One region of the Halomonas sp. H10-9-1 genome, then DNA from elsewhere that is predicted to be linked to it. Evidence: predicted binding sites of a transcription regulator. Region 1 holds the regulator's gene; each other region holds the start of a gene.
The links. The regulator FNR, encoded in region 1, switches genes on or off when oxygen is low (the NO sensors DNR and NnrR bind a similar motif). The targets are predictions, from matches to a motif close to TTGATNTANATCAA.

Region 1 (7,504 bases):
GAGAGGCTGGGGGGCGGGATAGAACCATGGTATATCCCGCGCTCCTTGGACCTTTGTCTAGGCTGAAAGGGCGGGATGGGACATTGGTCTAAACGGCGGCCGGTCGATACGTTGGTCTAGCTTATCGGCGAGGTGTCGTGGTTGTTATGCTCCGGGTAAGTACCGATGTGTCTTCGGCTTCATCGACAGCCGATCACGCCTGCGGAAATCAATAACAACGCCTCCGCCGATCGACCCCCCTTGAGTCATCGCTGCGGTGGAGGAGCCGTGAGGTCATGCCATGGTCGATCTCGATCTTTCCCAGCCGCCGTTCATGCTGCTCGACGACGCCGGTCGTGAGCGCGTGCGTCAGGGTGTCGACCTGGCCTACTTCGACCGCGACGAGATCATCCTCGAGGCGGGACAGCCCGGCGAGTACGTGTTCCTGATCCACAAGGGCGAGGTGGCCGAGATCGATACCACCCAGCCGGCGGCCCGGGACCGCCTAGGTCATTACACCCGGGGTGACCTGTTCGGTGCCATCAGCATCCTCAACGGCAAGAGCCGCTATCGTTTCCGCGCCGAGCAGGAGAGCCTCTGCTACCTGCTGCCCAAGGCGCTGTTTCTCGAGCTTTGCGACGACTACCCGCCGTTCGCCGAGTTCTTCCGCCAGACGTTGGCCCACAAGGCCCGCCTGCTCACCGAGCAGCGCGCCGAGGGCGGGGTGACCATGGCCGGCTTCATGCTCGCGACGGTGGACGAATGCATGCGCGAGCCGCTGGTGGTGCCCGCCGCCACGACCATCGCCGGGGCCGTGGCCACCATCAACGAGAGGCGCGCCGATTCGCTGCTGGTGGCGCGTGACGGCGGCCACGGGATGGTGACCAAGACCGATCTGCTCAATGCCCTGGTGGTGGACGAGCGTGGCCGCGACTGCCCGCTGGAGGGGCTGGGGCGGGCCGAGCTGATCACGGTGACACCGGGCCAGTACCTGTTCGAGGCGCTGGTGGTCATGACCCGCCACAAGGTAGAGCGGGTGGTGGTGGTGAAGGGGAAGACGCCGGTGGGGGTGGTGGAGCTGACCGACGTACTCAGCTACTTCTCCAGCCGCAGCTATGTGGTCAGCCTGCAGGTGGAGCAGGCGGAGAGCCTCGAGGCACTGGCCGCTGCCAGTCGCCGCACGCCTGAGCTGGTCAGTGCGCTGATGGCCCAGGGGGTCAAGCTGCGCTTCGCCATGGGGCTGCTCGCGGCCCTCAACGGGCGCATCATCAACAAGGCCTGGGGCTTCCTGGTGGATGAGCGCTACCACGGCGACAGTTGCCTGATGGTGATGGGCAGCGAGGGGCGCGGCGAGCAGATTCTCAAGACCGACCAGGACAATGGCCTGATCCTGTCCGATGACCTGGAGTGGCCCGACTGCGCCGAGCAGATGCAGCGCCTGACCGAGACCCTGATCGAGCTGGGCTATCCGCCCTGTCCCGGCCATATCATGGTCTCCAACCCCGAATGGGTGGGCACGGTCAGCCAGTGGCAACGGCGCATCGCCCGCTGGATCGAGGCCCGTGACGGCGACAGCCTGATGAAGCTGGCGATCATGCTCGACTCCCATGCGGTAGCGGGCAACCCGGCACTGCTCGACCGCGTGCGTGATGATCTCTTCGCCCAGTGTGCCGGCAACGAACTGCTGCTTTCCTACTTCGCCCGCACCATCCTGCGCTTCTCCACGCCGCTGACCCTGTTTGGCTCGCTCAAGCGGCCCCAGCACGGCATCGACATCAAGAAGGGGGGCATCTTCCCCATCGTCCACGGCGTGCGGGTGATGGCCCTGGAGCGCGGCATCCGGCCCACCTCGACCCTGGAGCGCCTGGAGACCCTGGCCGCCGCCGGCCGCCTGGAGCCACGCTTCGCCGAGGACCTGGCCGAGGCGCTGTCGCTGTTCACCGAGTTGCGCCTCAAGCAGCAGCTGGCCCGGCGCGAGGACGATGACGAGAGCGGTAACCCCGACCGGGTCGTGGTCCAGGAGCTCTCGTCGCTGGAGCGTGACCTGTTGCGCGAGGCGCTGCATATCGTCAAGGACTTCAAGCAGCGACTCTCGCACCGCTTCCACCTGGAGTACTCATGAACCGACGGAGCGACAACGACACAAGGAGACCGTCATGCTCAAGACCCTGAGGCGTGTCGCCGACCAGCGACGCCATGCCAACGGCGAGTACGCCTGGCTGTTTCACCCCTATACCGGGGACGAGATGGTGGTGATCGACACCGAGACCACCGGCCTGGATACCCGCACTGCCGAGCTGGTGTCGATTGCTGCGGTGCGGGTGCGTGGTGACCGCATCCTGACCAGCGACTCCCTGGACCTGCGCCTGAGGCGCCCCGATTCGCTGACCGGCGACTCCATTCGTATCCACGGCCTGCGCGGCATGGATCTCGATAACGGCGAGAGCCTCGACGTGGCCCTGGAGCGGCTGCTCGACTTCGTCGGCAATCGCCCGCTGGTGGGCTGGCACCTGGGGTTCGACCTGGCGATCCTGAACCGCGAGCTGCGCCCGCGCTTCGGCTTCGAGCTGCCCAACGCCACCGTGGACGTGGCCCAGCTGTGGCGCCGCCGGCTGCGTCGCCGCCACCCGCAGATCGACAGCCGGCCGCGTTTCGAGGCTGTGGCCGAGCGACTGGGCGTGCCGGTGATGGGGCGTCACACCGCCCTGGGCGACGCCGTCACCACCGCGCTGATGTTCCTGCGCCTGGAGCGGGGCCATGACACCGGCGACCAGTTGGCCTGAGGGCTATCGGCATCGCCTGGGGGCGCCGCCGATGGTAGGATGGCGCCCTCCCCATTTCCGCCCGCACTGGCAGCGCCAAGACCCATGCAAGACGCCGTGACCTTCGACCCCCGCGCCCTCGCTTCCGCTATCCAGGAAAGCGCCCCGCAAGAGCCCGCCATCCAGGAAGACACCGAGGCCCTCGATGCCCGGGCAAGGCGCGAGTTCAACAAATTGCACAAGCGCCTGCGACGCCAGGTGGGCAATGCGATCATCGACTACGGGATGATCCATGAGGGGGATCGGGTGATGGTCTGCCTCTCCGGGGGCAAGGATAGCTACACCCTGCTCGAGATCCTGCGCAGCCTACAGCGCAACGCCCCGGTGGCGTTCTCGCTGGTGGCGGTCAACCTCGACCAGAAGCAGCCCGGCTTCCCTGAGCACGTGCTGCCCGAGTACCTGGAAGGCACCGGCGTCGAGTACCATATCCTCGAGCGTGACACCTACTCGGTGGTCAAGGAGAAGACGCCCGAGGGCAAGACCACCTGCGCGCTCTGCTCGCGGCTGCGGCGGGGCTCCCTGTACGGTTTCGCCGAGGAGATCGGGGCCACCAAGATCGCCTTGGGCCATCACCGCGAGGATATCCTCGAGACGCTGTTCCTCAACATGTTCTTCGGTGGCAGCCTCAAGGCGATGCCGCCCAAGCTGCTCTCCGACGATGGTCGCAATATCGTCATCCGCCCGCTGGCCTACTGCCGCGAGGAGGATATCGCCGAGTTCGCCCGGCAGATGGCCTTTCCGATCATTCCCTGCAACTTGTGTGGCTCCCAACCCAACCTGCAGCGCCAGGTCGTCAAGGAAATGCTGGCCGAGTGGGAGGCGAAGCATCCCGGGCGCCTGGAGAGCATGTTCAAGGCGGTGACCAACGTCGCCCCCTCGCAGCTGGCCGATCGCGACCTGTTCGACTTCGCCGGGCTGGAGGAGAAGCAGGCCAGGATGCAGGCCAGCCGGATCGATATCCAGCAAGAGCTGTAAACCCGGCTTCGCCGGGAGCGGTAAGCTATAAGCTTTACGCTGTAAGAACAACTCTTTGCCGCTAGGCTTGGCGTCGATACCCTGGCTTACGGCTTACGGCTTACGGCTTACGGCTTACGGCTTACGGCTTACGGCTTACGGCTTACGGCTTACGGCTTACGGCTTACGGCTTACGGCTTACGGCTTACGGCTTACGGCTTACGGCTTACGGCTTACGGCTTACGCCGTTAGTGCGCCCCCTCCTCCTCGGCCAGGCGGGTGAGCGCCGGCAGGTCGAGGATATTGACCTCGCGGCCGGAGACGGCCACCACGCCCTGGGTCTGGAAGCGGCCGAGGATGCGGCTCACCGTCTCCACCGCCAGGCCCAGGTAGTTGCCGATATCGGCCCGGGACATGGAGAGACGGAAGCTGTAGGGAGAGTAGCCGCGGCGGCGGAAGCGCTCGGAGAGGCTGGTGAAGAAGCTGGCCAGGCGCTGGTCCGCGGTCTTGCGTGACAGCAGGCGCATCATGCGGCGGTCGGCACGCAGCTCCTTGCTCATGCTGCGGTAGAGCTGACCGCGCAACTCCGGCAACGACTCCGAGAGGTGGTCGAGGCGATCGAAGGGGATTTCGCAGACGGTGGTGGTCTCCAGTGCTACCACGGTGCCCGGGTAGTGCTGCTCGTCGATGCCGTCGAGGCCCACCAGCTCGCTGGGCAGGTAGAAATTGGTCAGCTGGTCCTCGCCGCTGCCCTCGGTGGTCACCTGCTTGAGGCTACCCGAGCGAACCGCGAAGACGCTGGTGAAGGGGCTGTCCTGGCGGAACAGCGCCTCGCCCTTCTTGAGTGGTGCGCGGCGCCGGATGATGGCGTCGAACTGGTCCATGTCCTCCACCTCCAGCGCCAGAGGCAGGCAGAGCGAGCTCAGGCTGCAGGTCTGACAGCGCGTCTCCTGTAGCACCGAGCGCCGTCGGCCGGTGAGGGTGTCCGCCATGGCCCTATCCTTCTTGATCGTGGTCATGGGCCCATTATGGAGCAAAGCGAGGGCAGGGCAAACCACCCTGGGCAGGGTGATGGAGAACGTTGCCATCCCGGGGGGGGGGGCGTCAGGGGCCAGGCGGGGGGGCGAGTGCCTCGAGGATGCGGGGCAGTCGCCAGTGCCCCTCGGCGGTCAGCGCCACCCGGCCGGCAGCAAGATCGACAAGCCCCTCGCTACATAGTGCTTCGAGGTCGGTGCCCGTCGACAGCACGGCAGGGTCGACAGAACGGCCGCAGAGCAGGGCTTCGAGGATCGCCCGGTGATGCTGCTGGTCGGGCGTCAGGCGGATACCGCGTGCGGTGGGCAGGCGGCTGGCATCCAGGGCCCCCTCGTAGCTCGCCAGGGTGTCGGTGTTGCGAACCCAGAGCTCACCGATGCGGCTGGTGGCGCCCAGGCCGAGCCCCAGGAGGTCACCTGCGGTGTCCTGGGTGAAGCCCAACGGGCCGTGCCCCAGGGTGCCGCTGGCCCGCGACTGGGCCAGGCGGTCGTCGCGACGTGCGAAGAGGCCGAGGCCGATATGCACGTAGCCGGATGCCTCCAGGTGGGCACGTGCCACGGCCAGCAGCTGGCGCCGCGTCGCCGCGTCGGGTAGCCAGTCGCGATGAATGGCGCGCTGGGCCAGGTGGCGCTCCGGGCGGTGGTTGTAACGGTGGAGGCGGATGCGTGCCGGGGCCATGCCGAGCACCTGCTCGAGGGTATCGGCGAGGGCTTGCGGGGTCTGGAAGGGCAGGCCGAGCATCAGCGACAGGGTCAGTTCCCGGAAGCCCAGTCGGTCGGCCTCATCGACCAGCGCCTCGGTCAGTGCCCGGGGCTGGATGCGGTTGATCGCCCGCTGTACCCGGGGGTCGAGCTCATGCACGCCCAGGCTGAGGCGATTGAAGCCCAGCGCCTGGAGGTGGCGCAGGGTGAGCATGTCGGCCTCGCGGGGGTCGAGTTCGATGCTGAAGTCGCGCTCCCGGGCAGCGGAGAGCCCCAGGCGGGCGTCCAGGCGATCGAAGAGGTCGCTCATCTGGTCCAGGGTGAGGAATGTCGGCGTCCCGCCGCCCCAGTGCAGGCGTGACACCGGGGGCAGTCCGCTTAGCCGGCGCCGGGCCAGCACCATCTCGCGGTCGAGTCGCGTCAGGTAGGGTTCCGCCTGGCGACTGTCGTGGGAGGGCACGCACAGGCTGGCGCAGAAGCGGCAGGCATGACGGCAGAAGGGCAGGCGCACCCTTACCGCGAGGGAGGCATCGGCCGGGCGCTCGGCGAGGGCCGCCTCCAGCGCGGGAGCAGCGACGCCCGGGTGATAGTGGTGGGGCGCGGGATAGGCGACCTCGGTGGCCGATACCAGATCGCCCGCGCCGGGCAGCGGCTCTCGAGGCGGGCTCGAGGCCCCTTGGGGGGCAGTGCGCTTGGCGTGAACGGACATGGGCGACTCCGGGTCGTGGACATACTCCCCATGCTAGGGTGCCGCGGCCAGGCAAGCGTTGAGCTGTGTCAATCCCGCGTGGAATAGTCGTCAGCCGAGAGGCGCTCCGCCTCCCGGGAGCAGTTGCCACAGCTGCCAGAGAGCGAAGGCGATGATCAATAGCGCGGCGATGCTGCGGGTGGCACGGTGGCGAATCAGGCCGGCCAGCTGGCGGGCGGCGAGCCCGGTGGCCAGCAGTGCCGGCAGGGTGCCGAGGCCGAAGGCGCCCATCAGCAGTGCGCCCCGCAGCGGGTCGGCCATGGCCAGGCTCCAGGCCAGCATCGAGTAGACCAGCCCGCAGGGCAGCCAGCCCCACACCGCGCCCAGCGCCACGGCCTGGGGAATCCTGACCACCGGCATCAGCCGGCGCCCGAACGGCTCCAGGTGGCGCCACAGGCGCCGTCCAACGGTTTCGATCCCGAGCAGCCCCTTCCACCAGTCGGCGATATACAGGGCCATCAGGATCAGCATCAGTGCGGCGAGCCCCTGCAGGATCAGGCGCGCGGGAGCGGTCAGCGAGAGCAGGGTGCCGAGTGACGCCGCCAGGGCGCCCGCCACCATGTAGCTGGTGATGCGGCCCAGGTTGTAGCCCAGCAGCAGGCCGGAGAGACGGGCGGATGAGCGCATGCTGGGGGGCACGGCGAAGGAGAGCGCGCTCATGATGCCGCCGCACATGCCGATGCAGTGGGCACCGCCCAGCAGGCCGAAGACGACGGCCGCGGCGAAGGGCGGCAGGTCGAGCCCGGTAGGATCCATCAGCGCACCTCGTCGTCCGGACGGCGGTCCGGCGGCGTCGGGGCGTCGACGTCTTCGGTGGGGGGCAGCTCGGAGGGGCGGTCGTTCGCGTCGTCGTCGAAGAGGATACGGTAGGCCGGCCCCTCGAGGTCCTCGAACTGGTCGTGCTTCACCGCCCAGAAAAAGGCCCAGACGGCCAGGCCGAGCAGGGTCAGAGACAGTGGAATCAGCAGGTAGAGAATGCTCACGGACTCACCTCCGAGGGCGCGCCGGCCGGTGCCGCTGGCGCTGGCGTGTCGGCGAGACGGCTGTGGAAGCGGTTGAGGCGCAGGGCGTTGCCGACCACCACCAGGGAGCTGGCCGACATGCCGATGGCGGCCAGCCAGGGCGGCACGATGCCGATGGCGGCGAGTGGCATGGCCGAGGCGTTGTAGATCACCGACCATAGCATGTTCTGGCGCATCACCCGACGGGTGGCGCGGCACAGTTCCACCGCCTCGGCGATGCGTGAGAGGCGTGGGCTGAGCAGG
Region 2 (7,504 bases), 860 kb from region 1:
GTGACCAGCGTGACGCACCAGGGCACCATCGATGAGAACTACGGCAAGCGCACCTCCGGCGCCCAGGTCGAGGATCAAAGCATCGAGACCAAGATCAGCCACAACCTGGGTCGCACCGATGCCCGCCTGGGGGATGCCAGGATCAATGTCGATAGCTACAACGGCGTGGTCCTGCTCACCGGCCAGGTCCCCAGCGAGGAGCTCAAGGCCCGGGCCAGCGAGGTGGCCGGCGAGGTACGCAACGTGCGTACCGTTCACAATGAACTCACCATCGCCGGCAACCTGCCCGCCAGCCAGCGACTCTCGGATACCTGGCTCAACACGCGCATCCGCACCCACCTGGCCGCCAACGAACGCATCGATTCGGGCCGCATCCGGGTGATTACCGAGAACGCCAGCGTCTACCTGATGGGTATCGTGACCCGCGCCGAGGCCGAACGCATCGTCCAGGCGGTCTCGCAACTGGGCGGCATGCAACGCATCGTCAAGGTGTTCGACTATCTTGACTGACGGGCTCGACTGAGCGGCGTGTCCGACACCAGGCCGCCAACGCAGTACGGCAGGCCCAAGGGCCTGCCGTACTGCGTTTTCAGCGCCTGACCAGAAGCTACTTGATCACGCGCAACGAGGGTTTCCCCCTGGGTGGACGACGGCTGCCCTCGTCATCCTCGACCGGAAGCGCCTCCTCTGCCGAAGCTTCAGCAGCGCTCTCCACCTCGGTCAGCGTCGGCGCCTCCTCATCGCTGGCGTCGGCGGGCCGGGGCATCACCGGCTCATGGCCGAAGACCATGCCCACGCCATTCTCGCGACCGTAGATCGCCACCAGGGCATCGCTCGGCACCATCACCCGCATGGGCTGGCCGCCGAAGCGGGCCCCGAAGCTGATCGCGTCGTTCTCCATGGCGAGATCGCGCACCGCGGTCGGCGACAGGTTGAGGACGATCTGGCCGTTCTGCACGAACTGCCGCGGGATCTCGACCTCGGGATGCTCCGCATCGACCACGATATGCGGGGTGAGATCGTTGTCCAGCAGCCACTGGAACAGGGCCCTGGCCAGGTAGGGGCGACTGGATAGGTTGGGACGACTGGAATCCATCGTCTGGCCCTCCTCCGTTGAACGGCCGCCCGCAGGCGACCGGAAGTGTATCAGCTGCGCATCTCGCGCTCGCGCTCACTCAGCGAGGCCTTGAAGCCTTCACGCTCGAAGACCCGCTCCATGTAGCCGAGCAGTGGCGCCACCTGCTTCTCGGGCAGCTCGATGCCCAGCGCCGGCAGGCGCCACAGGATCGGGGCCAGGCAGCAGTCCACCAGCGTGAACTCCTCGCTCATGAAGAACGCCATGTCCTCGAAGATGGGCGAGATGCCCACCAGGCTCTCGCGCAGCTCCTTGCGCGCCTTGTCCGCCTCCTTCTTGGCCCCCTGCTCGATCTGCTCCACCAGAGGGCACCACTCGCGCTCGATGCGGTGCATCCAGAGGCGGCTCTGGGCTCGCGCCACCGGGTAGACCGGCAGCAGCGGAGGATGCGGGAAGCGCTCGTCCAGGTACTCCATCATCACCTTGGACTCATACAACACCAGCTCACGATCCAGCAGGGTCGGCACGCTGTTGTAGGGGTTGAGATCGGCGAGCTCCTCGGGGTGCTGGTCCTGGGTGACTTCCAGGATGTCTACCGCCACACCCTTCTCGGCGAGCACGATACGCACTCGATGACTGAAGTGGTCGGTACCACCGGAATAGAAGATCATCGACGACCGCTTGGCCACTACACCCATGAAACAATCCTCGCATCAAATCGAACGGCTATGATAGCACGCGGGCAGCGCTCCGCGGAGGAGCGTTTCGCGGTACATACGTCGCGGGGGCGCATGGCCGATGGCCGTGCGCCCCCGCATTGTCCACCGCGGTGGATCAGTGGATGTCGCGCCAGTACTCGCGCTTGAGCAGGTAGGCGATGACACCGAAGATGAAGATGAAGATCAGCACCTTGGGCGCCAGCGCCTGGGCCTGGAGCTTGGAGGGCTCGCCGACATAGGCCAGGAAGTTCGTCAGGTCGTAGACCACTTCCTCGAACTCATCCGGCTCCAGCTCCCCCGGCTGCGTCACCTGCAGGGTCGCGCAGGACTGGTACTTGCCGGTCAGCGGGTCGAGCTCGGCACCATCGACCGGACGGTCGGTCTCGGCACACACCATCTCCTGCACGCCCTGCAGCGGCTCCAGCACGTTGGGCATGGCCACCAGGTCGAACACGGTGTTGTTCACCCCGGTGCCGGTGCTCGGGTCCTTGTAGAACGAGAGCAAGTAGGAGTAGATCCAGTCGGTGCCACGCAGGCGCGACTCCAGGGTCAGGTCGGGCGGCGGCGCCCCGAACCAGGCCGTGCCATCGCCGCTGTCCATGGCGCTGTGCATCTGGTCATTGAAGGCCAGGTCGGAGGAGAAGATCAGGTGCTCCTCGACCAGGTCCTGGGGCATCCCCAGATCCTCGGCGGCCCGCGCGAAGCGCTGGTGCCCGAGGGAGTGACACCCCATACAGTAGTTGGTGTAGAGCTGCATGCCCCGCTGCAGCGACGCCTTGTCCTCGAGGTCGGGCGTCATGTGAAACGGCACGCTCGCCCCCCCCGCGGCCATCGCCGCCAGGGGTACCAGCGCGAAGAGCAGTGCGAACAGTTGCTTTTTCATTAGCCAGTCACCCTCTCCGGAACGGGTTTGGTCTTCTCCAGCCGGGTGTAGAACGGCATCAGCAGGAAGAAGGCAAAGTAGATGGCGGTGCAGATCTGAGCCACCAGGGTCCGACCATCGGTAGCGGGCAGCACCCCAAGCACCCCGAGGATCACGAAGCTGATGGCGAACAGCACCAGCATCACCTTGGAGATCCAGCCCTTGTAGCGGATGGAGCGCACCGGGCTGCGGTCAAGCCAGGGCAGCACGAACAGCACCGCGATGGCCGCCCCCATGCAGATCACGCCCAGGAGCTTGGCGTCGAGGCCGAACAACGAGAAGTTGATGGCGCGCAGGATCGCGTAGAAGGGCGTGAAGTACCACACCGGTGCGATATGATCCGGGGTCTTCAGCGGGTTGGCCGGCTCGAAGTTGGGCTTCTCGAGGAAGTAGCCGCCCCCTTCGGGGAAGTAGAAGATCACCACCGCGAAGACGAACAGGAACACCGCCACGCCAACGATATCCTTCACCGTGTAGTACGGATGGAAGGGGATGCCGTCCAGGGGCTTGCCGGTCTCGTCCTTCTTCTGCTTGATGTCGATGCCGTCCGGGTTGTTGGAACCGACCTCGTGCAGGGCGATGATGTGCAGCACCACCAGCGCCAGGATCACGATGGGCAGCGCCACCACGTGCAGCGCGAAGAAGCGGTTGAGGGTGATACCGGAGATCAGGAAGTCACCACGCACCCACTGGGTGAGATCGGGACCGATCACCGGGATGGCGGAGAACAGCGAGATGATGACCTGGGCACCCCAGTAGGACATCTGGCCCCAGGGGAGCAGGTAGCCCATGAAGGCCTCGGCCATCAGCGCCAGGTAGATCGCCATGCCAAAGATCCACACCAGCTCGCGTGGCGCCTTGTAGGAGCCGTAGAGCAGGCCACGGAACATGTGCAGGTACACGACCACGAAGAAGGCCGTGGCACCGGTGGAGTGCAGGTAGCGGATCAGCCAGCCCCACTCCACGTCGCGCATGATGTACTCGACGGAGGCGAAGGCGCCTTCCGCGGAGGGGTTGTAGCTCATGGTCAGCCAGATGCCGGTGAGGATCTGGTTGACCAGCACCAGCAGTGCCAGCGAGCCGAAGAAGTACCAGAAGTTGAAGTTCTTGGGGGCGTAGTACTTGGACAGGTGCTCCTGCCACATCTGCGTCGCGGGGAAGCGCTCATCCACCCAGCGCATGATGCCCTTTTCCGCCATCGCCTTGTTCGGGTTACCCATCAGGCAGTCTCCTCATCTTCGCCCACGACAATGATGTCGTCGGTCTCGAAGCGGTATGGCGGGATCTCCAGGTTGGTGGGCGCCGGCACGTTGCGGAATACCCGACCCGCCAGATCGAAACGCGAACCGTGACAGGGGCAGAAGTAGCCGCCCGGCCAGTCGTCGGTGCCCACACCCTCGGCGTTGGGCTCAGGCTTGAACAGCGGTGAGCAGCCCAGGTGGGTACAGATTCCGATCAGCACCCCGATCTCGGGCTTGATGGCCCGCAGCGGCCCCGTCACATAGGCGGGTTGCTGGGGTACTTCGGAGTCGGGATCGGCCAGTCGCGAGGCGTCGAACCCCTCGGTCCGCTCGATCATCTCCGGCGTACGGTTGACGATCCATACCGGCTTGCCACGCCACTCCACGGTCATCTGCTGACCCGGCTCCAGCTTGGACACATCCGCCTGAACCGGCGCGCCCGCCGCTCTCGCCCTGGCACTCGGCTGCCAGGAAGCCACAAAGGGGACCGCAACCCCGACGGCACCAACCCCACCTACAACGGTGGTGGCACCCACGAGGAAACGGCGCCGACCCTTGTTCACGCCGTTATCTGCCATTTCAAGGTTTCTCCCATCAGCTTACCCGTTGATCCATCACGGGCATCATCCCCGCGAACACGGACACCAAATGCGCTACATGTTAAGAAATCGAGCCGCCCTGCACAAGGAAAAGGACCTTGACGAAGGTGGCATAACACATACAAATTGTTGACCCAGAACAAGAAACGCCCGGGTTGATAAACCCGGGCGTTGAGCATTCCAAACTGGCTGGCGATCAGCGCTTGGAGAACTGCGGACGGCGACGCGCCTTGCGCAGGCCAACCTTCTTGCGCTCGACCTGGCGTGCGTCACGCGTGACGTAGCCGGCCTCGCGCAGCGGCGCGCGGAAGTCTTCATTGTAGGCCATCAGCGCACGCGTGATGCCGTGACGGATCGCGCCGGCCTGGGAGGAACCACCACCGCCCTTGACGGTCACGTAGACGTCGAACTGACCCAGGGTCTCGGTCAACTCGAGGGGCTGACGGACCACCATGCGACCGGTGACGCGACCGAAGTACTGGTCCAGCTCACGGCTGTTGACGGTGATCTTGCCGGTGCCCGGCTTCAGGAAAACGCGGGCGGTAGAGGTCTTGCGGCGCCCGGTACCGTAATACTGCTGTGTCATGGCGAAGACTCCCTCAGAGGTTCAGTTCTTGCGGCTGCTGGGCGGCGTGCGGATGCTCGGCGCCGGCGTAGACCTTGAGCTTGCCGTACATGGCGCGGCCCAGGGGACCCTTCGGCAGCATGCCCTTGACGGCGCTCTCGATGATACGCTCGGGGGCGTGGTCGAGCATCTTGTCGAAAGTCATGGAACGCAGGCCACCCGGGTAACCGGTGTGGCGATAGTAGGTCTTGGCCTTGGCCTTGTTGCCGGTGACCTTCACCTTCTCGGCGTTGATCACGACGATGTAGTCGCCGGTATCGATGTGCGGGGTGAACTCCGGCTTGTGCTTGCCGCGAAGGCGGCGAGCGATCTCTGTGGCCAGCCGGCCCAGCGTCTTGTCCGTGGCGTCGACGACGTACCAGTCGCGCTCGACGGACTGCGGTTTGGCAGTGAACGTCTTCATGGAATCTCACCAATCAAATTGTAGTGGGTTATCAGCCGATCATCCGGCATGCAACCATCCCTATTCTTCTTGGTTGCCCCCGACAGGCGGTGACAACGAGTAGAGCGCGCGAAGTCTACACGAATCGACCCACCCGAGGCAATGCCAGCTGGAAGCTGGAAGCTGGAAGCTGGAAGCTGGAAGCTGGAAGCTGGAAGCTGGAAGCTGGAAGCTGGAAGGCAGCATGAAACCTCCACCGCCCGGATCCAGGGTTTTCTTCCAGCTTATAGCTTAAGGCTTACAGCTCCCGGCGAAGCCGGGCCGGGTCAAGGCTTGTGGGGCAGCGCCAGGTAGTCGTGGGACTGCATCTCCTGCAGCCGCGACAAGGTGCGCTGAAACTCGAACTCGAGGCGCCCGTCGGCATACAGCGCCTCGGCGGGTACCTCGGCGGACATCAGCAGCTTGACCCCACGGTCGTAGAACTCGTCGACCATGTTGATAAAGCGTCGCGCCTGGTCGTCGGTGGCCCCGCTCATGCGGGTCACGTTGGAGACCAGTACGGTGTGGAACTCGCGGGCCAGCTCGATATAGTCGTTCTGGCTGCGCGGACCGTCGCACAGTTCGCGGAACTCGAACCACACCACGTCGTCGTGGAGCCTGCGGGCATGCAGCACACGGCGATTGATCTCCAGCGGCACGCCCGCCTCGCCATCATGACCGGCGATCTCGCGGAAGCTGCGCGCCAGCTCCACCTCGGCGGCCGCGTCGAGGGGCGAGTGAAAGATCTCGGCACGCTCCAGGGCGCGCAGCCGGTAGTCGATACCCGAGTCGACGTTGACCACCTCGCAGTGGCGCTCGAGGAGGTCGATGGCAGGCAGGAAGCGTGTGCGCTGCAGGCCATCCTTGTAGAGCTCGCCGGGCACGATATTGGAGGTCGCCACCAGCACCACCCCGCGCTCGAACAACGCCTCGAGCAGGTTGGCCAGGATCATGGCATCGGTGATGTCCTTGACGAAGAACTCGTCGAAGCAGATCACCCGGGCCTCGGCGGCGAACTTCGCGGCAATCAGGCGCAGTGGGTTCTTCTCGCCCTTGTAGTGCTCGAGCTCGTTGTGGACCCGCTGCATGAAGCGGTGGAAGTGGGTGCGCATCTTCTCGGGGAAGGGCAGCGACTCGTAGAAGGCATCCACCAGGTAGGTCTTGCCGCGCCCGACACCGCCCCAGAAGTAAAGCCCGCGGATCTCCGGCAGCACCGGCGCCTGGGGCTCGCGGTGTGCACGCCTGCCGAACAGCCCGGCCACGCGGGAGCTCAGGCCACCACCCGAGGGAGCGGAGCGCGGCGACGGCGGCGTCGCGAGCAGCGCCTCGTAGAGGCGCTGCAGATGCGCCACGGCCTGCTCCTGGGCAGCGTCATACTGGAAGTCATCGCGCTGCAGATCGGCCCGGTAGCGGGCCATGGGGGTGGGGCGAACGTCTCGGTTTACGGCACTCATGGGGGCGAAAACGGCCTGTTGCGGCTTCGACAGGCTGCATATTATACGCGCCTGAACCACGAAGCGCATCGCCGGCACCTCTCCGCGTTGACCCGGCGGCGGCGCTCGGCCCTATAATGGTGCGCCGGGGCCGCCGCCCCACCATCGGATCCGCCCGCCGTAACGCCGGCCGCTGGATCGTTCACCGCCGCTGGGAGACCGACGTGGACGAGAGCAACATCAACTGGATTCTGGCCATCGCCTGCCTGCTGGCCGGTATCGGCCTAGGTGCACTGGGCTACCACCTGCTCAATGCCGGTGCCCATGGCATACAGCGCCTGCGCCAGCGACTCGCCGAACGCGACCGGGAGCTCGCGGCCCTACGCGATGGCCTGGACGTGCACTTCGACGAGGTCGGTCGCCTGGTGGACGCGCTGCGCCGGGATGGCGAGGCGCTGGCCACCCGCCT
Region 3 (7,504 bases), 2.0 Mb from region 1:
GCCCAGGAGATGGGCGTCGAGACCTTCCCGGTCTTCACCCGCAAGGTCAACACCGACGTCAGCTACATGGCCTGTGCGCGGCTGCTGCTCGAGCGGCGCGACCGCATCTACCCGCAGTTCGCCACCCACAACGCCCACACCTGCGCCGCCATCGTGGCCATGGCGGGTAACGACAAGGACAGCTACGAGTTCCAGCGACTGCACGGCATGGGCGAGTCGCTGCACCACATCGTCAAGGAGACCGAGGGCACCCACTGCCGCATCTACGCCCCGGTGGGGGCCCACCGCGACCTGCTCGCCTACCTGGTGCGCCGCCTGCTGGAGAACGGGGCGAACTCCTCGTTCGTCAACCAGGTGGTGGACGACTCGATCCCCCCGAGCGAGGTGGCCAGGGACCCGGTGGCTGGCCTGCTCGAGCTGGGCGACACCATCTCAAGCCCCATGATCCGCCAGCCCGGCGAGCTGTTTGCCCCCGACCGGAAGAACTCCCTCGGCTACCGGGTCAACGAGCCCGCCTCCATCCTGCCGCTGCTCAAGGCCCGCGAGGCGTTCGCCGACGCTACCTGGAGCGCCGGTCCCATGCTGGCTGGCAGCCCCGCGCCCAAGGGCAAGGCGCGTGACGCCCTCTCCCCCGCCGACAGCGGCCGGATCGTCGGCCAGGTGCATGAGGCCACGCCGGAGGAGGTGACGGCCGCCCTCGACGCTGCCGAGGCAGGCTTCAAGGAGTGGTCGGCCACGCCCGTGGCCGACCGCGCCCAGGTGCTGCGCCGCACCGCCGACCTCTACGAGGCGCATATTGCCGAGCTAACGGTGATCTGCACCCGCGAGGCGGGCAAGATGCTCTTCGATGGCATCGCCGAGGTGCGCGAGGCGGTCGACTTCCTGCGCTACTACGCCAACGAGGCCGAGCGGCTCGAGGAGGAGGAGCCCGGCAACGCCCGCGGCATCTTCGTCTGTATCAGCCCCTGGAACTTCCCGCTGGCCATCTTCACCGGGCAGGTCGCCGCGGCCCTGGCGGCCGGCAATGCGGTGCTCGCCAAGCCCGCCGAGCAGACACCGCTGATCGCCGCGCGCGCCGTCGAGCTGATGCGCGAGGCGGGCCTGCCCGAGGCGGCGCTGCAGCTGCTGCCCGGCGACGGACCGAACGTGGGCGCGCCCCTGACCGGCGACCCGCGCCTCGCCGGGGTCTGTTTCACCGGCTCCACCGAGGTGGCACAGATCATTCACAAGACCCTGGCCCGGAACGCCGGGCCGGATGCCATCCTGATCGCCGAGACCGGCGGCCTGAACGCCATGATCGTGGACTCCACGGCACTCACCGAGCAGGCGGTGCGCGACATCCTGATCTCCTCCTTCCAGTCGGCCGGCCAGCGCTGCTCGGCGCTGCGCATGCTCTACGTCCAGGAGGAGGCGCGCGAGCGCTTGCTGCACATGCTCGACGGCGCCATGGACGTGCTGACCATCGGGGATCCCTGGAACACCGACACCGACGTCTCACCGGTGATCGACGCCGAGGCCCAGGCCGACATCACCGCCTATGTGGCAGAGAAGGAAAAGGCCGGCAAGGTGTTGAAGAAACTGCCCGCACCAGATGTCGGCACCTTCGTCACCCCGGCCGTGGTCGAGGTCGGCGGGATCGAGGAGCTCGAGCGCGAGATCTTCGGCCCGGTGCTGCACGTGGCCACCTTCAAGGCGCGCGACATCGACAGGGTGGTCGATGCCATCAACGATCGCGGCTACGGCCTCACCTTCGGCCTGCACACCCGCATCGACGACCGGGTGCAGCAGATCGTCGCACGCATCCATGTCGGTAACATCTACGTCAACCGCAACCAGATCGGTGCCATCGTCGGCTCCCAGCCCTTCGGCGGCGAAGGGCTCTCGGGCACCGGGCCCAAGGCGGGCGGGCCGCTCTACGTCAACCGCTTCCGGCGCACCGCCCGGGAGGAGCGCCTGGCGCCCCCCGAGGGCGACGCCGTGGGCCGCGAGGCGCTGCAGGCGGCGCTGGATGGGCTGGATGCACGCAACTGGGCGGCGCGCCCCGATCGCGTCGAGGTGCTGCGCCGGGCGCTCTCCGGCAAGGGTGGGGTGATTCGCAAGGCGCTGGCCGAGACCGCGGCGCTGGACATGACGCCCCAGACGCTGCCCGGACCCACCGGGGAGAGCAACCGCCTGTCGATGTACCCCAAGGGCATGGTGCTGTGCCTCGGGCCGACGCTGGAGATCGCCATCGCCCAGGCGGTGCAGGCACTGGGCTGCGGTTCCCCGGCGCTGGTGGTCGCCCCGGGGGCGAGCCAGGCCGTGCGGCCGCTGGTCGAGGCGGGGACGCCGGTGGCCGGCCTCGACGGCAGCGTGGCCGCCGAGACGCTGACCGAGCTTGAGGGCATCGCCAGCGTCGCCGCGGCCGGCACCAGCGACTGGTCCCGCGCACTGCGCATGGCGCTGGCCGAACGCGCGGGGGCCATCGTGCCCCTGGAGACCCAGGTCATCGCCCCGGCGCGCTACGTGGTGGAGCGCCACCTGTGCATCGACACCACCGCCGCCGGCGGCAACGCCAGCCTGCTGGCGACGGCCGAGTAGCGGGGGGCACACCGACAGGGCAGGCCCTCGCCTGCCCCTCACCCACCAGCGGGCCGCCCTCGGGCGGCCCGCTGCGTTTCTCGGCGTGCCGGACTACCCCGAGAGCGACCGCCCCGCGAGCAGCAGGGTGAAGGCGACCAGGGCCCCTAGCCGCCAGGCGGGCGACGGCACTCGCCGAACCCTTTCCATCGCCAGCGGCGCGGCGAAGGCCGCCCCCAGGGTGGCGACCCCCAACAGGATCAGCGGCAGCCGCAGCGACATGGGCAGGGTGGCGATCAGTTGCGGCTCGAGCAGCAGCCACACCGCCAGGCCGGCGGCCAGCAGCAGCCCCAGCAGGGTCAGTCGGCTCTCGTCCCGCGGGCTCGCGTCTCCCATTCCGACTCCTCCAGTGGTTCGTCCCTCCGTAAGTGAAGCCGATAGTGACGAGTTCGGCGACCTGTCGCCAGGCGACGACGCATCACGAAGGGCGAGCCTCACGCCAAGGGCAACACCGGGGTGGCAGTTCGCCGCACCGCATTATTCCCTTGCGCTGGATCAATTTCACCACCGAATACTGCGGTTAAACTGAACTTATCTTTCCTTGCGGCGTTGTGCCGCAGCCGATCCAGCAGGAGCCGAAACCATGCGCAAGAGTGCCCTCTCCCCCCTGATCGCCGCCGGCGTGGCCGCCGCCGCCCTCACCGCCAGCACCCAGGCCTTCGCCTACGGTGCCGGCGACTTCTTCACCCGGGTCGGCGTGGCCAAGGTCGCGCCCAAGAGCGATAACGGGAAGCTGGATACGGGTCTTGGCGTTCTGGAAACGGACGTTCAGGACGATAGCGCCTTCGCCTTTACCCTGGGCTACCGCTTCACCGACAAGGTGGGCGTGGAGCTGCTGGCCGCCGAACCCTTCGACCACGACATCGAGCTGAACGGCGCCAACCTCGCCTCCACCGAGCACCTGCCGCCGACCCTGACCCTACAGTACTACCCGCTGGGCGGCACCGACGCCTATGTGCAGCCCTATGTCGGTGTGGGCGTCAACTACACCCGCTTCTCCGACGAAGAAACCAAGATCCCTGGGGTCAGCCTCGAGCTGGATGACTCCTGGGGCGCCGCCGGCCAGCTCGGTGTCGACCTGCTGATCGACGACCACTGGGCCCTCAACGGCGCGGTCTGGTATATGGATATCGACACCGACGCCAAGGTCGGCGGCGCCGATGCCGGCAAGGTCGAGATCGACCCGGTGGTGGTGATGGGTGGCATCAGCTACCGGTTCTGATCCACGCCTGACACCGAACGCAGCGGGGCCCGCCATTGGCGGGCCCCGCTGCGTCATGGCCCGGCGACCCGCCGAGCCCACCACCGCGTCGCGGTTCAGTTCTCGGTGACCAGGCGGTCGATCTCTTCCACCGCCTGACGCAACAGCAGGCGGTCGCTGGCACGCACTCCTTGCTGGGCCAGGAAAGCCTCCAGGGCCGGCGCCACATCACAGCGAGCCGGCAGCGCGGCGCGCTGCTCCACCAGGGCATCGAGGCGCGCGATGAACACGAAGCGCAGCCACTGGGGCAGTACCATGGTATCGAGGCAGAACGGCTGCTGACTGTCGAACGCCGCGGGATCGGGCGTCTCCATGCGCCACAGGTTGGCGGCCTTCATGGTCGCCTCGAGCCGGCGCAGGGCCTGGTCGAGCTCGTCGTGAACCGTCATCGGGCAAACTCCATTGGCGTGTGGCGCCATTATCACGCTCTCGGCGGCGAGTGACCACCCATCACCCGGCCCTGCCCCATTCACAGTTTCCGTGAACGGGGCTGTGGATAACCGCTGGAAAGAGTCCGCCAGCACCGATGCCATGGGCAATCGCGACTCCCGATCAAGATTTGACCATTGCCCCGGGAACCTCGGCGAACCTACTGACAGCCCACCGGAGCCGCGGTAGAGTGCACGCTCTGACAAGCGGAGATGCCATGCAACCCATCCACACCCTTCACGACTTCTTCGTGCACAGCGGTGCCGAGGTGCAGCTCTACCACCTGGGCCGGCGCGTCGAGCCCTGCGAGATGGCGACCCTGGCGGCCCTGGAGGCCGATGAGTCGCCCTGGCCGGCCCCCTGGCAGGGCCAGGCGCGGCTGGGCCTGGTCTTTCGCCTGGGCGACATGCCCGACCCGCTGATCTGGTTCCTGGCCCTGCCCCTGGACGAACAGGGCCGCCTCGACCCGGCATCCCGCGATGCCTTCGTGCAGCGGCTGCTCGAGACCCTGGGCCACAGCGTGGCCAACGTCGGTCGCGAGGACGGCGCGGTGGTGGATAACCTGATGAAGGACAACCCCCTGGCGTTCACCCCCTCGCTGCCCTTCCAGGCCATGCTCCATGCCCGCGCCAGTCGTGACCTGGGCCGCTCGGCCAGCCAGCACCTGGAGCCGGTGGAGGCCTACCTGAGCGGCCAGCAGGCCCTGGACTGGCAGGCGCTGGGGCTCCAGGGCCTGGCCGACTTTGCGGTACGCATGGGCGGCGAGGAGCGCCATCAGCTGGCCGTGATCCTGCCCGAGCTCCCCCACGAGGTGCTCACCTCACTATGCTACTGCCTGGAGCATGTGGCCATCGACGCCGAACTGGCCGCGGCGCTGCGCGCCCGGGGCGAGGCGGCAGCGGCCGCGGGCGACGTGGAAGGACTGTGTGCCTGCGTGCGCGCCGCGTCGGGTAGCGAGGCCGCCGGCGCCTGGTTCGACAGCCTGCTGGACGATACCCACGCCTGTGGCCCCGACCTGCTGGCGGCCATCGCCGCGCGCGGCTGGTCCCTCCTCGAGGATGGCCAGCGGCTGCCGCGCTATCTGGAACGCCTGGCCTGCTGCGAGCAGGCAGACTTCATGAGAGTGGCCCGCGACCTGGCCCTGATTCCCAGGCTGCGACTGCCGGTGCTGATGATCCTGCGCGAGGCGCCCGCCGACTCGCCCATCGGCCGGCGGCTCGCGGCCTTGACGCGCTGAAGGCGAGAACCAACCATGACGATGATGAAGGAACTGCCCTATACCCCCAAGGCGGTGATCGGCCGCCGCGAGATGGTCTCGCTGCCAGAGATGCACCTCGTGCTGTGCGCCAAGGCGGATACCGGGGCACGCACCTCGGCGCTACACGCCGAGGACATCGAGTCCTTCGAGGAGGACGGCCACCTGTGGGTCAGCTTCACCACGCGCAGCGGTGGCCCGGAGACGCCCCCCCATGTGTTCCGCATGCATCTCCACGATCGCCGCAAGGTGCGCAGCTCCAACGGACTGGCGGAGTGGCGCTACGTGATCCGCACGCCCATGCGCCTCGGCTCGCTTTCGTACCAGGTGGAGCTGTCCCTGACCGACCGGCGCGAGATGCGCCACCCCATGCTGCTGGGCCGCCGCGCCCTGCGCCGCCTGCTGGTGGCACCCGGCGCCGCCTTCCTGCACGGCGAACCTTGAACCGACCGGCTATCGACCCGGAGCTACTCGATGCATATCGCGCTGCTGTCACGCAATCGCAACCTCTACTCCACGCGGCGCCTGGTGGAGGCTGCTGAGGCACGCGGCCACACCGCCCGGGTGGTCGACACCCTGCGCTGCTACATGAGCATCGCCGCCCACAACCCCTCGATCCACTACAAGGGGGAGGAGCTGGAACCTTTCGACGCGGTGGTCCCGCGCATCGGCGCCTCGGTAACCTTCTACGGCTGCGCGGTGCTGCGCCAGTTCGAGATGATGGGCACCTATGTGCTCAATGACTCGGTGGCCATCAGCCGCTCGCGGGACAAGCTGCGCTCGCTGCAGCTGCTGTCGCGCAAGGGCCTGGGACTGCCAATCACCGGCTTCGCCCACTCGCCGGACGATATCCCCGACCTGATCACCATGGTCCGCGGCGCGCCGCTGGTGATCAAGCTGCTCGAGGGTACTCAGGGCATCGGCGTGGTGCTGGCCGAGACCAACCAGGCAGCGGAGAGCGTGATCCAGGCCTTCATGGGCATGAAGGCCAATATCATGGTCCAGGAGTACATCAAGGAGGCCCGCGGCGCCGATATCCGCTGCCTCGTGATCGGTGACAAGGTGGTGGCGGCGATGAAGCGTCAGGCCGCCGAGGGCGAGTTTCGCTCCAACCTCCATCGCGGCGGCACCGCCAGCGTGATCCGCATCACTCCCGAGGAGCGCTCCACGGCGATCCGTGCCGCCAAGGCCATGGGCCTGCGTGTGGCCGGGGTCGACCTATTGCGCTCCAACCACGGCCCGGTGATCATGGAGGTCAACTCCTCGCCCGGCCTGCAAGGCATCGAAAGCGCCACCGGCAAGGATATCGCCGGGCTGATCATCGAGCATCTGGAGAAGAACGCTGCGCCGGCCCGCAAGGCACCGCCTAGGCCCAAGGGGTAATTGCAGTATCGGCAACACCCTGGCCCAATAGGCATCAGTGGATCCATTCACGGGGGTAGCAAAACAGTGTTTTCCCCGTCACAATCTGCGTCACCAAAGGGGGTGACCGCTCATGTTTCTCGACAATCGCCAGGTGGCGATGGACAACGTGCTGGAAGCGCTGGCCGACAGCATCGACTACTTCCAGGACAACCTGGAGCGTCTGCGACCCTCGCTGCGCGACTCGCTGAAGCCGCACTATGAGGCGCGACGCCAATCCATCAGCGAGCTACAGGGGCTGGTCCGCGACCATTTGAGCATGCTGCCCCGGGACGCCGACGTCGAACGTGACGACTATATGTGGCTGTGGAGCCGGCTGAAGAGCTTCGTCGGCAACGAGAGCCAGGTGGTGATCGGCGAGCTGCTGGAACAGGAGCGGGTGCTGATGCAGGCCCTCTCCAACCTGATGACCCACCCGCTGCCCGATGCCCTGGAGCCCAAGGTAGAGGAGTGCTGGAAGAGCTGCCGGGTGCTGATCCGCGAGCTCTATGCCCTGCAGAAGAGCCATACCAGGCGGC
Region 4 (7,504 bases), 510 kb from region 1:
GGAAGAACCGCTGAGCACCCAAGGAGCGGCGCAAACGGGTTAGTGGAAGCGATTTCCGCAGGCGCGACAGGCGCGCGCCGACAAGGTATCCTCTGCCAGCGAAGCCAAGGCATAAGGAATTTGAGGGTGAGTGAAGTCAAGCGCAGGACGGCGGGGCGCCCCGCGGGATCGGGCAAGGCCAGCGGCGGCCACAGCCAGTCGCTGGTGCGCGGCCTCAACCTGCTGGAGCGCCTGGCCGGCCACCCCGGCGGCCTGGCCCTCTCCGAGCTCGCCGAACTGGCCGAACTGGCCCCCTCCACCACCCACCGCCTGCTGCAGGCGCTACAGAGCCAGGGCTTTGTCACCCAGGAGAGCGAGCTCGGCGTCTGGAAGATCGACGTCAAGACCTTCCGCATCGGCAACAGCTTCCTCGAGGCCCGTGACTTCGTGGGCACCAGCCGCCCCTTCCTGCGTCGCCTCACCGCCCAGACCGGCGAGACCGCCAACCTCGGCATCCGCGACGACGGCACCGCGGTGTTCCTGGCCCAGAGCGAATCGCCGCAGATGATGCGCATGATCACCCGACTGGGCTCTCGTGCCCCGCTGCACGCCTCGGGCGTGGGCAAGGCACTGATGGCCTGGCTACCCGAGGACGAGCTCGCGCGCATCCTCGCCGAGCAGGGGCTTTCTCGGGTCACCGAAAACACCCTGCACACCGCCGAGACGCTGCGCGAGGGGCTGGCCGAGATCCGCCGCCAGGGCTTCGCCTGCGATCGCGAGGAGCACGCCATCGGCCTGCACTGCGTGGCCGCCTGCATCCACGACGAGCACGGCACCCCACTGGCCGCCATCTCGGTCTCCGGCCCGGTGGCGCGCATCCCCGAGACGCGCCTGCTGGAACTCGGCGAGCTGGTGCGCGATACCGCCGCCGAGATCACCGCCCGGCTGGGGGGCGCTGCTCCCGAGCACGCCCAGAAAACGTGATTCAATGTGGTTACATATTACCCGTAACTCGGTATCATAAAAGAGGTGCGCCCGCCTAAACCCGGCGCACCACTTCATACCCCACCGCTAACACTGGCCATTTCGAAACCACTATTACCCAATGTCTCAGGCCATCGAATGCGTCAATGCTCTTGTCGATGAGTTCCAGCAGCGCCGCCCGATACGCGCCGGCTCGCTGATCATCACCCTCTACGGCGATGCCATCGTGCCCCGTGGCGGTACCGTCTGGCTGGGCAGCATCTCGAAGCTGGTGGAACCGATCGGCATCAACGAGCGGCTGGTGCGCACCTCTGTCTATCGCTTGACCCGGGAGACCTGGCTACAGGGGGAAAAGGTGGGGCGACGCAGCTACTACAGCCTCAGCGGCCCAGGCCGGCGTCGTTTCGAACAGGCCTTCAAGCGCGTCTACCATGGCACCCAACCCCCCTGGTCGGGCCAGTGGACCCTGGTTCTGCTCAGTCAGCTGGATGCCTTGCACCGGCAGAAGGTCCGAGAGGAGTTGGAGTGGCTAGGGTTCGGACACTTCGCCAACGGGCTGCTCGCCCATCCGACTCTGAGCCGCAGCGAGACCCTTGCCGCCCTGCAGGAGCTGGGTGCCGCAGAGGAGGCCATTGTCATGCGCACCGAGGCCCTCGAACCCCTGGCCAGCCGGCCGCTGCGTCTGCAGGTGCGCGAGAGCTGGAACCTCGACGAGTTGGCCGGGCACTACCAACGCTTCCTGACGCTGTTTCGCCCCCTGTGGAAGGCCCTCAACGAGGAGAACCACCTCGACGAGGAGGCCTGCTTCATCGCTCGCACCCTGCTGATCCACGAGTACCGGCGCGTCCAGCTGCGCGACCCTCAGCTCCCCGACGAACTGCTCCCCACCGCCTGGGAGGGGCGCAACGCCTACCAGCTTTGCCGCAACCTCTACCGCATGGTCTACCGTCGTGCCGAGAACTGGCTCGACCGCCACCTGGAGACCGCGGAAGGCCCCCTGCCAGCCCCAGGCCCCAGCTTCTACCGGCGTTTCGGCGGGCTGGAGTAGTTCACCAGGACAGGCGGCCGACATCTCGTCACCCAGATAGCAATACCCCCTACCATGACATCATGGCAGGGGGTATTGCGTATTCCGCCGTCAGACAAGAAGCCAGGTCACGTCCCCTTCCCCAGGGTCTGCTGCTTGGGCTGGGTATCCCCGGCGTCCAGCCGCGGACGGTCGGCATCCAGCTCGGTCAGCGGCTCGCAGGGCTCGAGGCTGTCGCGGCAGCGCTCGGTGAGACGCTGGTACTCCCGAGTACCCTGCTGCTTCCAGGCGACCTCCTGGTCGGAGAGCTCACGCCTGACCTTGGCCGGAGCCCCCATCACCAGCGACTGGGGCGGACACTCGAAGTTAGTCTTGACGAAGGCCGCCGCGGCGACGATGGAACGAGCGCCAATCACGGCGTAGTCCATCACCACGGCGTTCATGCCAACCATGGCGTCCTCGCCCACCACGCAACCGTGCAGTACGGCGCCATGCCCGATATGGCCATTCTTCTCCACCCGGGTGACACAGCCAGGAAAGCCGTGCATCACGCAGGTGTCCTGAAGGTTGGCGCCCTCCTCCAGTACCAGCTGACCGAAGTCGCCGCGCATCACCGCACCGGGTCCCACATAACAGCCGGGGCCGACGATGACATCACCGATCAGCACCGCCGTGGGGTGCACATAGGCAGTGGGGTGCACCACCGGGGTTACTCCCTCGAGTCGATAGCAGGGCATAACGCGTCTCCTTTAGTCCAACTGGCCATGGCGGCGGCTCTGCACCACCACGAAGCGAGGTGTCACGAAGGCCTGGTCGCATAGCGAGGCGTTGGCCGCCGGATTGCCTCCGGTCGCGTGGAAGTCGCTGAAGGCAGCGGACTGATTGACCAGGATACCACCGTCCAGATTGAGCGATAACGCGACCGCTACCTCCATGGCCAGCTCCTCGAAACGCTCGGCGACCTCGTCATCGGTGGTATAGGCACCCAGGGTGATGGCGCCCTGCTCGCCGATCACTTCGCGGGCCAGCTCGATGCTGTGCGCGGTGCTGTCGGTGGCGACCACGAAGCCGATGGGACCGAAGCGCTCCTCACTGAAGGCGTCGCGCTGGCTGGCATCCACCTTGAGCAGCAGCGGCGTATGGATCCGCGCCTCGGGATACCGAGCATGCTGGCGACGCTCGCCATCCAGCAGCACTTCGCCCAGGCCGCGGCACTCCTCGATGCGAGCGGCGGTGGCCGGCGACTGAATGGCGCCCAGCACGGTACAGGCGCGCTCGTTATCGGCGAGGAATGCCTCGATGGCCTTGGCCAGGGCACCGGCCACCTCGTCGAAGGAGAGCCTGCCCTCTGACGTCTGGATACCATCGCGGGGAACGTAGATGGCCTGGGGGGTCGTGCACATCTGGCCGGAGTAAAGGCTCAGACTGAAGGCCAGGTTCTGGGCCACCGGCTCGATCCGCTCGACGCTGTCGATGATGAGGGTGTTGAGGCCGGCCTTCTCGGTGAAGACCCGAGCCTGGGTGGCGTTGTGCTCCAGCCACTCGCCGAACGCGCTGGAGCCGGTGAAGTCGATCAACTTGACAGCCGGGTCCAAGGCCAACTCCTTGGCTACCGGCTCCTCGGCGCTGTCGGGCATCAGGCTCACCAGGCATGGATCGAAGCCGGCCTCCTCGAGCACCTCCTGAGCGACGCGCGTCGTCATCGCCAGTGGCAGGATGGCTCCCGGATGGGGCTTGAGGATGACCGGGTTGCCGGTGGCCAGGCTGGCGAACAGCCCCGGATAGGTATTCCAGGTGGGGAAGGTGGAGCAGGCCACCACCAGGGAGATGCCGCGTGGCACGATATGGAAGCGCTTCTCCATCACCAGCGGATCGCGCTTACCCTGGGGCTTGACCCAGCTGGCCGTGGCCGGCACAGAGGACATCGCCTGCCAGGCGCAGGTTACGGCTTCAAGGCCGCGATCCTGGGCGTGAGGGCCGCCGGCCTGGAAAGCCATCAGAGGCCCCTGGCCGCTGGTATGGCTGACCGCCTGAGCGATCTCCGGGCTCATGGCGTTCAGACGCGCCAGGATCTCCAGACAGACGCCTACTCGCGCCTCGGCGCCGGCGTCGCGCCATGCGGGCAGCGCCGCCCGCATGGCCGCGATCAGTGCGTCCCGTTCGGGCTGATCGTAGGTCACCCCGAGCTCGAAGCCATAGGGCGAGACCTCACTCCCCACCTGGCCGGCCACGCTCGGGACCTTGAGAGAAAAATGTCGCTTGAGGAGCGCCTCGAAGCGCTGCGGGGCCTCCTTCACCGCCTCTTCTGGATACTGCTTGATACTCTCCGGATAGGGTGTCCAGAACTCACGGGTGGCGATGGCCTCGACGGCCTGCGCGAGGGTCCCGCGATGGCGGTCGAACAACTGTTGGGCTTGCTGTGACATGCTGACTCCTGCGCAGCGGGAGGCTGCATTCGATACGATTTCGAAAAATAAAACTACCCATGGCGTAACAAAACATCAAACCCCAGCCCCCGACTGCCGTCTTCAGCTCTCGGCATGAACCGGAAAATTCCCTTTAAGTATTAGTCAATTAAAGACACCTGGACCATCACGGCCGAAGAGATTCGACCATGGTATAACTTCACCTCCTTGAGCGGCTTCACCGCACTGCAACTTCCTGAAAGACAGTGACTTTCATCGTCAACAACAGCTTAACCGATACACTATATACCAAGCTATTGATTTGATGCGTATCAAAAAAAACCTATACTCGCTTCAGGCTAAGACCCGGCCATCCTAGCGCCGCAACGTCACGCCAGAAGCGAGGAGACCATGCCCAACCACCTGATCATCGAAGGGCCTCAGCAAGGGGTGCTGCACATTACCCTGCACCGCCCCGAGGCGCTGAATGCTCTGAATACCGCCCTGCTTGCCGAACTGGCCGACACCCTGGAGGGGGCCGCCGATGACGCCGAGGTGCGTGCCGTGGTGATCACCGGCAGCCGGCGCGCCTTCGCCGCCGGCGCCGACATCAAGGAGATGGCCGAACGCGACCTGGTAGGCATGCTGGAAGACCCCCGCCAGCGCCACTGGGCCACCATCGCCCGCTTCAACAAACCCATCGTCGCCGCCGTCAACGGCTTCTGCCTGGGCGGCGGCTGCGAGTTGGCCATGCACGCCGATATCCTGATCGCCGGCGAAGACGCCCGCTTCGGCCAGCCCGAGATCAACCTGGGCATCATGCCCGGCGCCGGCGGCACCCAGCGCCTGGTGCGCGCCGTGGGCAAGGCGCTGGCCACCCAGATGGTGCTCACCGGCGAGCCGATCAGTGCGCGTCGTGCCATGGAGGCCGGCCTGGTGAGCGAGGTCACCCAGCCCGAGCTGACGGTGGAGCGTGCCCTGGTCGTGGCCGAGACCATCGCCACCAAGGCACCGCTCGCCGTCCGCCTGGCCCGTGAGGCCCTGCACAAGGCCGAGGACACCGACCTGGCTACCGGCCTGCGCTTCGAGCGCCACGCCTTCACGCTGCTGGCCGGCACCCAGGACCGAGAGGAGGGCATCCGTGCCTTCCAGGAAAAACGCCCCGCCACCTTCAACGGGCAATGACACAGGACCTTGAATCATGAGTGAAGCCCCCCTGCTCTACTCCGTGGAAGACGGCGTCGCCCGCATCACGTTGAACCGCCCCGACAGTCTCAACAGCTTCAATGCCGAACTGCACGCCGAGATGCGCCAGGCGCTCAAGGCCGCACGTCAGGACAAGAGCGTGCGCGCCCTGCTGCTTACCGGCAACGGCCGCGGCTTCTGCGCCGGCCAGGATCTCTCCGACCGTAACGTGGCCCCCGGGGCCGAGACGCCAGACCTGGGCGAGTCCCTTGAGAAGCGCTACAACCCCATGCTGCGCACCATCAGGGACCTGCCGTTTCCCGTCATCTGTGCGGTGAACGGCGTGGCCGCCGGTGCCGGCGCCAATATCGCCATGGCCTGCGACATCGTGCTGGCGGCCCGCTCGGCCAGTTTCATCCAGGCCTTCTGCAAGATCGGCCTGGTGCCGGACTCCGGCGGCACCTGGAGCCTGCCGCGCCTGGTGGGCATGGCCCGCGCCAAGGGACTGGCCATGCTGGGCGACAAGCTCAGCGCCGAGCAGGCCGAGCAGTGGGGCATGATCTGGAAGGTAGTAGACGACGAGTCCCTGCAGGACGAGGCGCTGACCCTGGCCCGCCACCTGGCCACCCAGCCGACGCGTGGCCTGGCACTGATCAAGCGCGCCCTGCATGCCAGCGCCGACAACACTTTCGATGCCCAGCTCGACCTGGAGCGCGACCTGCAGCGCCTGGCCGGCCGCACCGACGACTACCGCGAGGGCGTGGCCGCCTTCATGGACAAACGCCAGCCCAGCTTCAAGGGGGAGTGAGATGCCAGCCCTCGTAACCAGCGACATCATCGCCGTGATCGGCGCCGGCGCCATGGGCGCCGGCATCGCCCAGGTGGCGGCCCAGGCCGGCCACCCGGTGCGTCTCTACGACAACCGCGACGGCGCCGCCCAGGCCGGCATCGACGGCGTGCGCCGCCAGCTAGAGAAGCGCGTGGCCAGGGGCAAGATGGCCCAGGATGAGGTCGAGACCATCATCGCGAGGATGACGCCAGCCGCCACCCTCGCTGAGCTGGCCGACAGCCGCCTGGTGGTGGAGGCAATCGTCGAGAACCTGGACGTCAAGCGCGGCGTCTTCGCCGAGCTGGAGGCCCTCTGCGGCCCCGGTACCCTGCTGACCAGCAACACCTCATCGCTCTCCATCACCTCCATCGCCGCCGACCTCGAACGCCCCGAGCGCGTCGCCGGCCTGCACTTCTTCAATCCCGCGCCGGTGATGAAGCTGGTGGAGGTGATCTCGGGCCTGGCCACCGACGCCGAGGTGGCCGAGACCCTCTACGCCACTGCTGCTGCCTGGGGCAAGGTGCCGGTCCACGCCAGCTCCACCCCCGGCTTCATCGTCAACCGCGTCGCCCGCCCCTTCTATGCCGAGGGGCTGCGCCTGATGCAGGAGGGCGCTGCCGCCCCCGCCACCCTGGACGCCCTGCTGCGCCAGGCCGGCGGCTTTCGCATGGGCCCCTTCGAACTGATGGACCTGATCGGACACGACGTCAACTACGCCGTGACCCGTTCGGTGTTCGACGCCTACTACGGTGATACCCGCTTCGAGCCCTCCCTGGTCCAGCAGGCGCTGGTCGAGGCTGGCCGCCTGGGCCGCAAGAGCGGCCTGGGCTTCTATGACTATCGGGACAACGCCACCCCCGACGCGCCCGACTTCGCTGCCCCTGCCGAGGCTGAACTCCCGCCCCTGGTGGCCGAGGGTCAGCTCGGTGCTATCGCGCCGCTGGTGGCACGCGCCGAGGCCGCCGGCCTCGAGGTGGTGCATCGGGAGAGCATCTCCGGCGAGGGGCGTCTGCGCCTGGGCGGCCTCACCCTGGCGCTGAGCGACGGCCGCTGTGCCGCCGAACGTGCCCGGGACGAGGGCCTCGAGGCCCTGGT

Region 2: a site for FNR is predicted at 4,686-4,699, ahead of petA (ubiquinol-cytochrome c reductase iron-sulfur subunit). Genes of this name have one in related genera too.
Region 3: a site for FNR is predicted at 3,105-3,118, ahead of NFH66_RS11880 (OmpW/AlkL family protein). Genes of this name have one in related genera too.
Region 4: a site for FNR is predicted at 4,718-4,731, ahead of paaF (2,3-dehydroadipyl-CoA hydratase PaaF). Genes of this name have one in related genera too.

What each region holds. Positions count from the first base shown of each region.
Region 1 covers NZ_JAMSHO010000001.1:580,619-588,122, forward strand. Annotated here, with positions in the region: gene NFH66_RS02660 (putative nucleotidyltransferase substrate binding domain-containing protein) at 281-2,101, shown strand; gene NFH66_RS02665 (3'-5' exonuclease) at 2,136-2,762, shown strand; gene ttcA (tRNA 2-thiocytidine(32) synthetase TtcA) at 2,847-3,776, shown strand; gene fnr (fumarate/nitrate reduction transcriptional regulator Fnr) at 4,004-4,747, opposite strand; gene NFH66_RS02680 (radical SAM protein) at 4,860-6,200, opposite strand; gene NFH66_RS02685 (sulfite exporter TauE/SafE family protein) at 6,291-6,995, opposite strand; gene ccoS (cbb3-type cytochrome oxidase assembly protein CcoS) at 6,995-7,222, opposite strand; gene NFH66_RS02695 (heavy metal translocating P-type ATPase) at 7,219-7,504, opposite strand, start outside.
Region 2 covers NZ_JAMSHO010000001.1:1,443,439-1,450,942, reverse strand. Annotated here, with positions in the region: gene NFH66_RS06605 (BON domain-containing protein) at 1-510, shown strand, start outside; gene NFH66_RS06600 (ClpXP protease specificity-enhancing factor) at 608-1,096, opposite strand; gene sspA (stringent starvation protein SspA) at 1,147-1,773, opposite strand; gene NFH66_RS06590 (cytochrome c1) at 1,910-2,677, opposite strand; gene NFH66_RS06585 (cytochrome b) at 2,677-3,936, opposite strand; gene petA (ubiquinol-cytochrome c reductase iron-sulfur subunit) at 3,936-4,535, opposite strand; gene rpsI (30S ribosomal protein S9) at 4,753-5,142, opposite strand; gene rplM (50S ribosomal protein L13) at 5,156-5,584, opposite strand; gene zapE (cell division protein ZapE) at 5,890-7,056, opposite strand; gene NFH66_RS06560 (Z-ring associated ZapG family protein) at 7,260-7,504, shown strand, end outside.
Region 3 covers NZ_JAMSHO010000001.1:2,582,765-2,590,268, forward strand. Annotated here, with positions in the region: gene putA (bifunctional proline dehydrogenase/L-glutamate gamma-semialdehyde dehydrogenase PutA) at 1-2,580, shown strand, start outside; gene NFH66_RS11875 (hypothetical protein) at 2,674-2,955, opposite strand; gene NFH66_RS11880 (OmpW/AlkL family protein) at 3,203-3,841, shown strand; gene NFH66_RS11885 (YqcC family protein) at 3,937-4,269, opposite strand; gene NFH66_RS11890 (DUF3549 family protein) at 4,527-5,546, shown strand; gene NFH66_RS11895 (ATP-dependent zinc protease family protein) at 5,571-6,008, shown strand; gene rimK (30S ribosomal protein S6--L-glutamate ligase) at 6,039-6,947, shown strand; gene NFH66_RS11905 (hypothetical protein) at 7,060-7,504, shown strand, end outside.
Region 4 covers NZ_JAMSHO010000001.1:75,368-82,871, reverse strand. Annotated here, with positions in the region: gene NFH66_RS00395 (enoyl-CoA hydratase) at 1-14, shown strand, start outside; gene NFH66_RS00390 (IclR family transcriptional regulator) at 127-963, shown strand; gene paaX (phenylacetic acid degradation operon negative regulatory protein PaaX) at 1,085-2,011, shown strand; gene paaY (phenylacetic acid degradation protein PaaY) at 2,119-2,727, opposite strand; gene paaN (phenylacetic acid degradation protein PaaN) at 2,740-4,416, opposite strand; gene paaF (2,3-dehydroadipyl-CoA hydratase PaaF) at 4,807-5,580, shown strand; gene paaG (2-(1,2-epoxy-1,2-dihydrophenyl)acetyl-CoA isomerase PaaG) at 5,597-6,388, shown strand; gene paaH (3-hydroxyacyl-CoA dehydrogenase PaaH) at 6,390-7,504, shown strand, end outside.